3 linked regions of the Prochlorococcus marinus str. MIT 0919 genome follow. Each later gene encodes a partner of the first gene's protein in a complex. Links are inferred from orthologs where the notes say so. Each region holds a gene or a part of one and is shown in the gene's direction. Other genes may lie near its edges.

Evidence for each region.
Region 2: the proteins of O5635_RS08115 (region 1) and O5635_RS07385 are in contact, whole or in part, in a cryo-EM structure (PDB 7NYH), measured with the Escherichia coli proteins. The link is inferred for Prochlorococcus marinus str. MIT 0919 from one-to-one orthologs.
Region 3: the proteins of O5635_RS08115 (region 1) and nuoH are in contact, whole or in part, in a cryo-EM structure (PDB 6KHJ), measured with the Thermosynechococcus vestitus proteins. The link is inferred for Prochlorococcus marinus str. MIT 0919 from one-to-one orthologs. Residues at the interface, in WP_126986108.1 of Thermosynechococcus vestitus: Gly6, Tyr7, Glu8, Tyr9, Phe10, Gly12, Phe13, Leu14, Ile16, Cys17, Ser18, Pro21, Ala24, Leu25, Ala27, Ser28, Leu31, Arg32, Pro33, Ser35, Arg40, Leu41, Thr42, Thr43, Tyr44, Glu45, Ile51, Gly53, Ala54, Trp55; in WP_126985484.1 of Thermosynechococcus vestitus: Gln8, Lys26, Trp29, Leu30, Pro33, Met34, Met37, Leu38, Leu83, Ile84, Phe85, Lys86, Glu87, Asp88, Val89, Leu90, Pro91, Ala92, Thr100, Ala104, Val107, Ile108, Phe111, Leu112, Tyr114, Ile115, Ile125, Ser126, Leu128, Phe133.

Annotation. Positions count from the first base shown.
Region 1 is NZ_CP114779.1:1,486,813-1,489,831, reverse strand. Bases 1-2,860 are described here. They hold O5635_RS08115 (NAD(P)H-quinone oxidoreductase subunit 3), read left to right. Parts: upstream 1-1,179; coding sequence 1,180-1,542; downstream 1,543-2,860. Other genes in these bases: O5635_RS08100 (uridine diphosphate-N-acetylglucosamine-binding protein YvcK), read right to left, coding at 2,823-2,860; O5635_RS08105 (NAD(P)H-quinone oxidoreductase subunit J), read left to right, coding at 2,272-2,826; O5635_RS08110 (NADH dehydrogenase subunit K), read left to right, coding at 1,508-2,266; O5635_RS08120 (rubredoxin), read right to left, coding at 666-1,031; O5635_RS08125 (photosynthesis system II assembly factor Ycf48), read right to left, coding at 1-655. Outside these bases: more of O5635_RS08100, read right to left, coding at 2,861-3,019. UniProt on the Escherichia coli protein: NDH-1 shuttles electrons from NADH, via FMN and iron-sulfur (Fe-S) centers, to quinones in the respiratory chain. The immediate electron acceptor for the enzyme in this species is believed to be ubiquinone.
Region 2 is NZ_CP114779.1:1,351,480-1,354,545, reverse strand. The notes cover bases 1-2,907. They hold O5635_RS07385 (NADH-quinone oxidoreductase subunit J), read left to right. Parts: upstream 1-1,106; coding sequence 1,107-1,709; downstream 1,710-2,907. Other genes in these bases: O5635_RS07375 (NAD(+) kinase), read left to right, coding at 2,049-2,907; nuoK (NADH-quinone oxidoreductase subunit NuoK), read left to right, coding at 1,712-2,035; ndhI (NAD(P)H-quinone oxidoreductase subunit I), read left to right, coding at 460-1,107; nuoH (NADH-quinone oxidoreductase subunit NuoH), read left to right, coding at 1-337. Also shown: more of O5635_RS07375, read left to right, coding at 2,908-2,945; O5635_RS07370 (CYTH domain-containing protein), read left to right, coding at 2,968-3,066. UniProt on the Escherichia coli protein: NDH-1 shuttles electrons from NADH, via FMN and iron-sulfur (Fe-S) centers, to quinones in the respiratory chain. The immediate electron acceptor for the enzyme in this species is believed to be ubiquinone.
Region 3 is NZ_CP114779.1:1,353,269-1,356,233, reverse strand. What follows is about bases 160-2,965. They hold nuoH (NADH-quinone oxidoreductase subunit NuoH), read left to right. Parts: upstream 160-906; coding sequence 907-2,025; downstream 2,026-2,965. Other genes in these bases: O5635_RS07385 (NADH-quinone oxidoreductase subunit J), read left to right, coding at 2,795-2,965; ndhI (NAD(P)H-quinone oxidoreductase subunit I), read left to right, coding at 2,148-2,795; O5635_RS07400 (citrate synthase), read left to right, coding at 160-845. Also shown: more of O5635_RS07400, read left to right, coding at 1-159. UniProt on the Escherichia coli protein: NDH-1 shuttles electrons from NADH, via FMN and iron-sulfur (Fe-S) centers, to quinones in the respiratory chain. The immediate electron acceptor for the enzyme in this species is believed to be ubiquinone.

The DNA of each region.
Region 1 (3,019 bases):
CTCTTTTGCTACTAGCTCTTTGGTGGGGTTGCCAGCTTTCTTGACCTGATTCCAAGGTCACGAAGAAATTACCCAAACTACTTACGCTTACATAAGCACCATCATCCCTTCTTCTCATGTCCCTTACACCCCCTGATGCCTCCGCCACTCTCCCTTGCCAAGTTGCCCCCTCATCAACGGTTTGATAAATGGCCCCTGCTGTAGTGGCCAATTCCGCAGAGCTATCTCCTAGGGTTTTAATCAAATAAGGGTTGCCAGGTAATTTATTGCCAAGAACAAGACGGTTCCAATTTTTCCCGGCATCATCAGTATGCATAACCAAACCAGGTTGACCTACAAGCCAGCCTTCACTGCCCTTAAAATCAATACTGATTAATCGGAAATTTTCTTCACTTGGAAGTTCTAATGCCCTTTCTTGCCAAGTTGAACCACCATCAAATGTCTCGCGAATCAGTCGATTTGCTCCGACTAAAAACCCATGGTTTTCATCCACAAAAGCAATATCAAGCGGATTGTCTTCAAGCTCAAGCTGCACTTGCTCCCAAGGAGAAGATGACGCAACAGGAAGCCTGGTTGTAGAGACACATCCACTTAAAGCAAATGCTACGAATACAAACAAAAGCAAATTTGCAGAAATTTTAAATAATCGATTCATGAGAGGAAGGTTAATGCAATGAATACAGAGATAAGAAACAAGCTGCTGCTAATGCTAGACCACCAAAAATCAAAACATTCTTCTGTCCAGGAGGAAGAGTATTGAAACCAAAGCCATACTGAATGTTTTCTTCAAAGCCTTCAGCAGGTTTAAATTTAGCGCCGATATCTTTGTAAGCATCAACACTAGCTCTGCAAACAGGACAACGGTATTTTTGCCTGTCAATTTCCTTAAAAGGAGTCCCTTTAGGAATCTTATATTTCCTCAAGCCTTCTTTAGGATCATAAATGTAACCACATCCTCTACACTCAAATCGATTCAGCCTGAGATCATCAGAACGATCAGATATCTGATCAGATTTTGTATCTGCATTGATAGAGTCTTTACCCAATTTATTGGGTTCGGCTTGGTCTAATGCAGCTTTTTGTTCGTCGTTCACCGTTTGCAGTCTCACACAACTTAACTCTATCCATGAAACTACTTATGAGTGAGTGTCAAACTAAGAATAAAGTTTTTTATATCTAATGTTCTCGCTTCAGGGTTACGACGCATTTCTAGGATTTCTGATAATTTCTGGTGCTGTTCCGATTCTGGCACTAGTAACCAATAAATTTTTATCACCCAAAAGCCAAAAAGGGGAGAGAGAACTTACCTATGAATCAGGAATGGAGCCGATAGGAGGGGCATGGATTCAATTCAATATTCGTTATTACATGTTCGCTCTTGTTTTCGTAATATTTGATGTGGAAACAGTTTTTCTTTATCCCTGGGCCGTCGCATTTCATAAACTTGGTTTACTGGCATTTATTGAAGCCCTGATTTTTATTGCAATTCTTATAGTTGCATTAGCATATGCCTGGCGTAAAGGCGCACTTGAATGGAGTTAATTACTTGACTGATCTACCTACAACAAATGCAGTTAGAGACATTCGGGAAGCTACTTGTGGTCCAGTTGGATCCCCAAATGTCACTAGTGACCTAAGTGAAAACATCATTCTTACTAGCCTTGATGATCTTCATAATTGGGCAAGGTTAAGTAGCTTATGGCCTCTTCTTTATGGCACAGCATGTTGCTTTATTGAATTTGCAGCCTTAATTGGCTCAAGGTTTGATTTTGATAGATTCGGCTTAGTTCCAAGAAGTTCGCCTAGACAAGCTGATCTACTAATTGTGGCAGGAACAGTAACAATGAAAATGGCTCCTGCACTAGTAAGGCTTTATGAACAAATGCCAGACCCCAAATATGTAATTGCAATGGGTGCATGCACAATCACTGGTGGGATGTTTAGTGCAGACTCAACTACAGCTGTTAGAGGCGTAGATAAATTAATCCCTGTAGATCTTTACTTACCAGGATGTCCACCAAGACCTGAAGCAATATTTGATGCAGTGGTCAAATTGAGAAAAAAAGTTAGTAATGAGTCATTTCAAGAACGAGGGAAGCTAGTCCAGACTCATCGTTATTTTACTGTTCGACATGAGATGAAAAAAGTTGAATCTCAAATCACCGGTGCTTACTTAAAAGCAGAGTCTCAACAATTTGCTTTAAAAGGTTCTCAAGAAACGCCTCTTCAAGCAAAAACTGAACCCTCGAAAGAAACCATCACATAGCAAACATGGCATTAGATCCTGAAGCATCAAAACAAAATCTATCTAACCCTGAAGCGAAAGAAGTAGAGGTAATAGAGCCTGGCCCAATAAGTCAATGGCTGAATACTCAAGGTATTGAAAACGCCCCTATAGGATCTGATCACATAGGGATAGAAAATATTGCAGTCAATCCAAACTTTTTGCTAAAAGCTGCTTCTGCCTTGAAAAGTAATGGCTTTAATTATTTGCAATGCCAAGGAGGTTATGACGAAGGGGCAGGGTTGTCTCTTGTTTGTTTTTACCATCTTATAGAAATTAGAGATTTTAAAGATGATTTCCATCCTAGGGAAATCAGAATGAAAGTCTTCCTTGACAGGAACGAAGAAATGAGGGTTCCTAGCTTATATCAAATATTTAAAGGAAGTGACTGGCAAGAAAGAGAGACTTATGACATGTTTGGTATAAATTTTGCTGGTCACCCTCACCCCAAAAGATTACTTATGCCAGAAGACTGGAAAGGTTGGCCGCTTCGAAAAGACTACGTTCAGCCTGATTTCTATGAAATGCAAGATGCATATTAATGCTCTCTTTTATATTTTCTATAAAAGCGCATTACAGCTATAGATAAGCTCCTTGGATCATGTCTTAATGTTGGTGTAGTTTTAGATCCTTGTAGAGAAGTTAAATAAACCTTATAGCCTTTAGAAATAAGATTTTGCCTATCGCATTTAACTGGTTCAGCTCCTCTTGAACGATAATATTCAATAAGAGGTG
Region 2 (3,066 bases), 140 kb from region 1 along the record:
CTATATAAATCTTGTTTTATCAGCATTATTAGTATCAGTTCTTTATTTAGGAGGTTGGGGCTTTCCTATTCCTGTGGAATGGATGACACAATTATTTGGTCAAAGTCTTAACACGCCTTTAGTCCAAGTTTTTACAGGTACTCTAGGCATTGTAATGACGGTATTAAAGACATATTTATTGGTTTTCTTAGCAATCTTGCTTAGATGGACTACTCCCAGAGTTCGTATTGATCAATTATTGGACTTAGGTTGGAAATTCTTGCTACCAATTGGACTAGTAAATTTACTTTTTACGGCTGGGCTAAAACTTGCATTTCCTATTGCATTTGGGGGTTAATCAAAAAGGTAACAACATTAGGCAGCAATCCAATAATAATTTAAATAAGCAGTAATACCTATGAGGTTGAAAGGACTAGTAAAATTTATACAGGCCTTAATACACGCTTACGCAAGAGTCAAATGGCTGGGTTCTTTCAACAAATAACTGAATACACCAAAAATGCCTTTAGTGCTGGGAAGTACTTGATACAAGGACTTTCGGTGACTTTCGATCACATGGGACGAAGGCCAATAACTGTTCAATATCCATATGAGAAACTTATCCCCTCGGAAAGATATCGCGGAAGAATTCATTATGAATTTGATAAATGCATAGCCTGTGAAGTTTGCGTCAGGGTATGCCCAATTAATCTTCCTGTCGTTGACTGGGTAATGAATAAAGAAACAAAAAAGAAAGAGTTAAGAAATTATTCCATTGATTTCGGAGTATGCATTTTTTGTGGAAATTGCGTTGAATATTGCCCAACTAATTGTCTTTCAATGACTGAAGAATATGAATTAGCATCATTTGATAGACATAGCTTAAACTTTGACAATGTTGCCTTAGGTAGATTACCCACAAGTGTCACTACCGATCCATCTGTGAAGCCCCTTAGAGAATTTGCTTATCTTCCTGAAAAAATAATGGATCCCCACGATCTCAAGCCAAGCGAAGCTAGAGCTGGAAAATTACCTTCGCAAGTTTTAGAATTAATGAATCAAGAAGCAAATAAACAAGAATTAAGCAACACAGAACCAACTAAATCAAAAAAGATGGGGGAAGGCTAATGACAATTGCTGGAAGCACTGAGCAACTCTGTTTTCTTATTCTTGGACTAATAGTTATAGGAGGATCAATAGGTGTGGTATTGCTAAATAACATAGTTTATTCAGCATTCCTCTTAGGAGGAGTCTTTATGGGTGTAGCTGGGTTATATCTTTTGTTAAATGCAAGTTTTGTTGCAGCAGCTCAAGTTCTTGTATATGTAGGAGCTGTAAATGTTCTGATACTTTTTGCAATTATGCTAGTTAATAAAAAAGAAGAGCTTAAGCCAATTAAGTCATTGCAAATTAGAAAGCTACTTTCTGCAGGTGTTTGCGGTGGTTTGTTAATCTTATTATTTAGAGTGGATTTAACAACCAATTGGGCAACCCCTGGACCTCCCGCAATAGGGGAACTATCAACTGAAAGAATTGGTGAACATTTATTTAGCGATTATTTATTACCATTTGAGCTAGCTTCAGTACTTTTACTAATGGCAATGATAGGAGCAATTGTTTTAGCCAGAAGAGATGTTTTAATCAGTGATGTTGGTACAGGCGACTCTGTAAATCAAAATCTTATTGAAAAAGCAAATGATCCAATTTTAATTGACCAAACTTCTAAATAATAATGAATAACTCTGCACCAATTCCATTAGAAGGTTACCTTATAATTGCCTCAATTCTTTTTTGCATAGGCGTTTGGGGCCTTATAAATAGTCGTAATGCTGTAAGAGTACTTATGAGCATAGAACTAATGCTTAATGCTGTAAATATTAATCTAATGGCTTTCTCGTCTTATATAGATGGTAATCTTATAAGAGGTCAAGTTTTTACTGTTTTTGTGATTACTGTGGCTGCAGCGGAAGCTGCAGTAGGACTGGCAATATTAATATCCTTATATAGAAATAGAACAACCGTAGATATGGAAAGTTTTAACTTACTAAAATGGTAAATAATTACTAAATATGCAACTAGATTTAGTCTGGATAATATATAAATCAAATAGTAATTTAGCGCAGGAAGAGTCTTCTAATTGCTCAGAAAAATTGCAATCAATTGGTATAAAAGTTAAAACCTTTGAAAGCAATTTAGCGTCAAATTCTCTAGCTGATTCTTTAAGTTCAGAAAATAATTTGCCTAACCTAGCTATTGTTCTTGGCGGAGATGGAACAGTCCTTGCAGCTTCTAGATATCTAGCATTAAATCAAATTCCAATTTTAAGTTTTAACGTTGGTGGAAACCTTGGTTTTCTTACTCACGATAAAACATTATTAAATAGTGAAAATCTTTGGGAGAGAATTAGCTCTGATCATTTTGCTCTTGATTGTCGCATGATGCTCCAGGCAAGTATTGAATTAGTATCGAGCAACATTAAGAAGAGCGTTAAACAAGATTTTTGGGCATTAAATGACTTTTATTTTCGTTCTTATCGTGATGAAATTTCACCAACTTGTTCACTAGAGTTAGCCATAGATGGAGAAGCGGTAGATATTTATAGAGGAGATGGGTTAATTTTATCCTCACCTACTGGATCTACCGCATATGCAATGGCTAGTGGTGGGCCAATACTTCATCCAGATATTGAAGGAATTGTTGTAAGTGCAATATGCCCAATGAGTCTTTCTAGCAGGCCAATTGTTATTCCTTCAGGCTCTAAACTAGTAATCAAGCCACTAGGAGATACCACTCAAAAAGTAAAACTTTGGCAAGACGGTATGAGCAGCTCTCTAATGCATCCAGGCGATCAATGTTTAATAAAAAGAGCTAGGCACAATGCTCATTTTTTAATTCTCGATCAAAGAGCTTCTTACTATAGAACCCTCACACAAAAACTTCATTGGGCTGGAAGTTTTTCAAACTAACTGTTCTCCCTTAATTAATCAAATGCCTATTGAGATTGAAAGAAGATTTCTTGTTCAAGGTGAAGATTGGAAAGAGTTGACAACACAGAGTGAAGATATTCGCCAAGGATATCTAGCAACC
Region 3 (2,965 bases), 130 kb from region 1 along the record:
CTCTAGGTCTTTTTTATTCCAGGCGAGCAATTGATGATCCGAAATATATTTACGATGCCGTAGTGCGCCTAATTGCAAAGATTCCAACAATGGTTGCTGCTTTCCAATTAATCCGGAAAGGTCAAGACCCTATACAGCCCAAAGATAATTTGCCTTATTCTTCGAATTTTCTTTACATGCTTACTGAGCAAGAGCCTGACCCACTTGCAGCAAGGATATTTGATCGTTGTTTAATTTTGCATGCAGAGCATAGTCTTAATGCAAGTACTTTTAGTGCACGTGTGACTGCTAGCACCCTTACAGATCCATATGCGGTTATCGCTTCTGCTGTAGGAACTCTCGCAGGCCCTTTGCATGGTGGGGCAAATGAAGATGTAATAGCAATGCTTGAAGAGATCAAGACACCTCAAAACGCAGGACCTTATTTAGACAAGGCAATTAAAAGCAAAAGTAAAATAATGGGTTTTGGTCATCGTGAATACAAAGTAAAAGACCCTCGGGCTAGTCTTTTACAAGGTTTTGCCGAAGAATTATTTGCAAGGTTTGGCAAAGATGAAATGTATGAAGTTGCAAAAGCTGTAGAAAGAGAAGCCAGTCCTAGACTTGGGCCAAAGGGTATTTATCCAAATGTTGACTTTTATTCTGGACTGGTTTATCGAAAACTAGGGATTCCCAAAGATCTATTTACTCCTATTTTTGCCATCTCAAGAGTTGCTGGTTGGCTTGCTCATTGGAGAGAGCAGCTTAGTGCCAATAGAATCTTCAGACCAACACAGATTTATACAGGTCAAAAAGAAAGGTCATGGATTCCACTAGAAGATAGACCCAGCTCTGAATACGACTAAATTTAAATGGAAGTCTTAAAAAGCAATGTTCACTAACCTTCAGATAGATCTAGGAACTTTAGTGAATTCAGGATTAGACCTTGAATTGAGCTTCAACAATCTTCTTAAAGGATTTGGTCTGTCACAAGAGCTAGCTCATGTGCTTTGGCTGCCACTTCCAATGCTTTTAGTTTTAACTTCTGCATTGATTGGTGTACTAGTAACAGTTTGGCTTGAAAGGAAAATTTCAGCAGCAGCACAACAACGAATTGGCCCCGAATATGCGGGGGCTTTGGGCATTCTTCAACCTATGGCTGATGGCTTAAAGCTACTTGTTAAAGAAGACATAATACCCGCCAAAGCAGACAGCACTCTTTTCACATTAGGTCCAATTTTAGTATTAGTCCCTGTAATACTCTCTTGGTTAATTGTTCCTTTTGGGCAAAATCTACTTATTAGTAATGTTGGCATAGGTATCTTCTTATGGATAGCTCTCAGCAGTATTCAACCAATTGGATTACTAATGAGTGGTTATGCATCTAATAACAAATATTCATTATTAGGAGGCTTAAGAGCAGCTGCTCAATCAATTAGTTATGAAATCCCTCTAGCTCTATCAGTCTTAGCGGTAGTTATGATGAGTAATTCTTTAAGTACAATCGATATTGTTAATCAACAAAATAGTTTTGGATTTTTAAGTTGGAATATTTGGAGACAACCCGTTGGCTTTCTAATTTTCTGGATATGTGCTCTAGCGGAATGTGAACGCCTTCCTTTTGATCTTCCTGAAGCAGAAGAGGAGCTTGTCGCGGGTTATCAAACTGAATACGCAGGTATGAAATTTGCTCTTTTCTATCTTGGTAGCTATATAAATCTTGTTTTATCAGCATTATTAGTATCAGTTCTTTATTTAGGAGGTTGGGGCTTTCCTATTCCTGTGGAATGGATGACACAATTATTTGGTCAAAGTCTTAACACGCCTTTAGTCCAAGTTTTTACAGGTACTCTAGGCATTGTAATGACGGTATTAAAGACATATTTATTGGTTTTCTTAGCAATCTTGCTTAGATGGACTACTCCCAGAGTTCGTATTGATCAATTATTGGACTTAGGTTGGAAATTCTTGCTACCAATTGGACTAGTAAATTTACTTTTTACGGCTGGGCTAAAACTTGCATTTCCTATTGCATTTGGGGGTTAATCAAAAAGGTAACAACATTAGGCAGCAATCCAATAATAATTTAAATAAGCAGTAATACCTATGAGGTTGAAAGGACTAGTAAAATTTATACAGGCCTTAATACACGCTTACGCAAGAGTCAAATGGCTGGGTTCTTTCAACAAATAACTGAATACACCAAAAATGCCTTTAGTGCTGGGAAGTACTTGATACAAGGACTTTCGGTGACTTTCGATCACATGGGACGAAGGCCAATAACTGTTCAATATCCATATGAGAAACTTATCCCCTCGGAAAGATATCGCGGAAGAATTCATTATGAATTTGATAAATGCATAGCCTGTGAAGTTTGCGTCAGGGTATGCCCAATTAATCTTCCTGTCGTTGACTGGGTAATGAATAAAGAAACAAAAAAGAAAGAGTTAAGAAATTATTCCATTGATTTCGGAGTATGCATTTTTTGTGGAAATTGCGTTGAATATTGCCCAACTAATTGTCTTTCAATGACTGAAGAATATGAATTAGCATCATTTGATAGACATAGCTTAAACTTTGACAATGTTGCCTTAGGTAGATTACCCACAAGTGTCACTACCGATCCATCTGTGAAGCCCCTTAGAGAATTTGCTTATCTTCCTGAAAAAATAATGGATCCCCACGATCTCAAGCCAAGCGAAGCTAGAGCTGGAAAATTACCTTCGCAAGTTTTAGAATTAATGAATCAAGAAGCAAATAAACAAGAATTAAGCAACACAGAACCAACTAAATCAAAAAAGATGGGGGAAGGCTAATGACAATTGCTGGAAGCACTGAGCAACTCTGTTTTCTTATTCTTGGACTAATAGTTATAGGAGGATCAATAGGTGTGGTATTGCTAAATAACATAGTTTATTCAGCATTCCTCTTAGGAGGAGTCTTTATGGGTGTAGCTGGGTTATATCTTTTGTTAAATGCAAGTTTT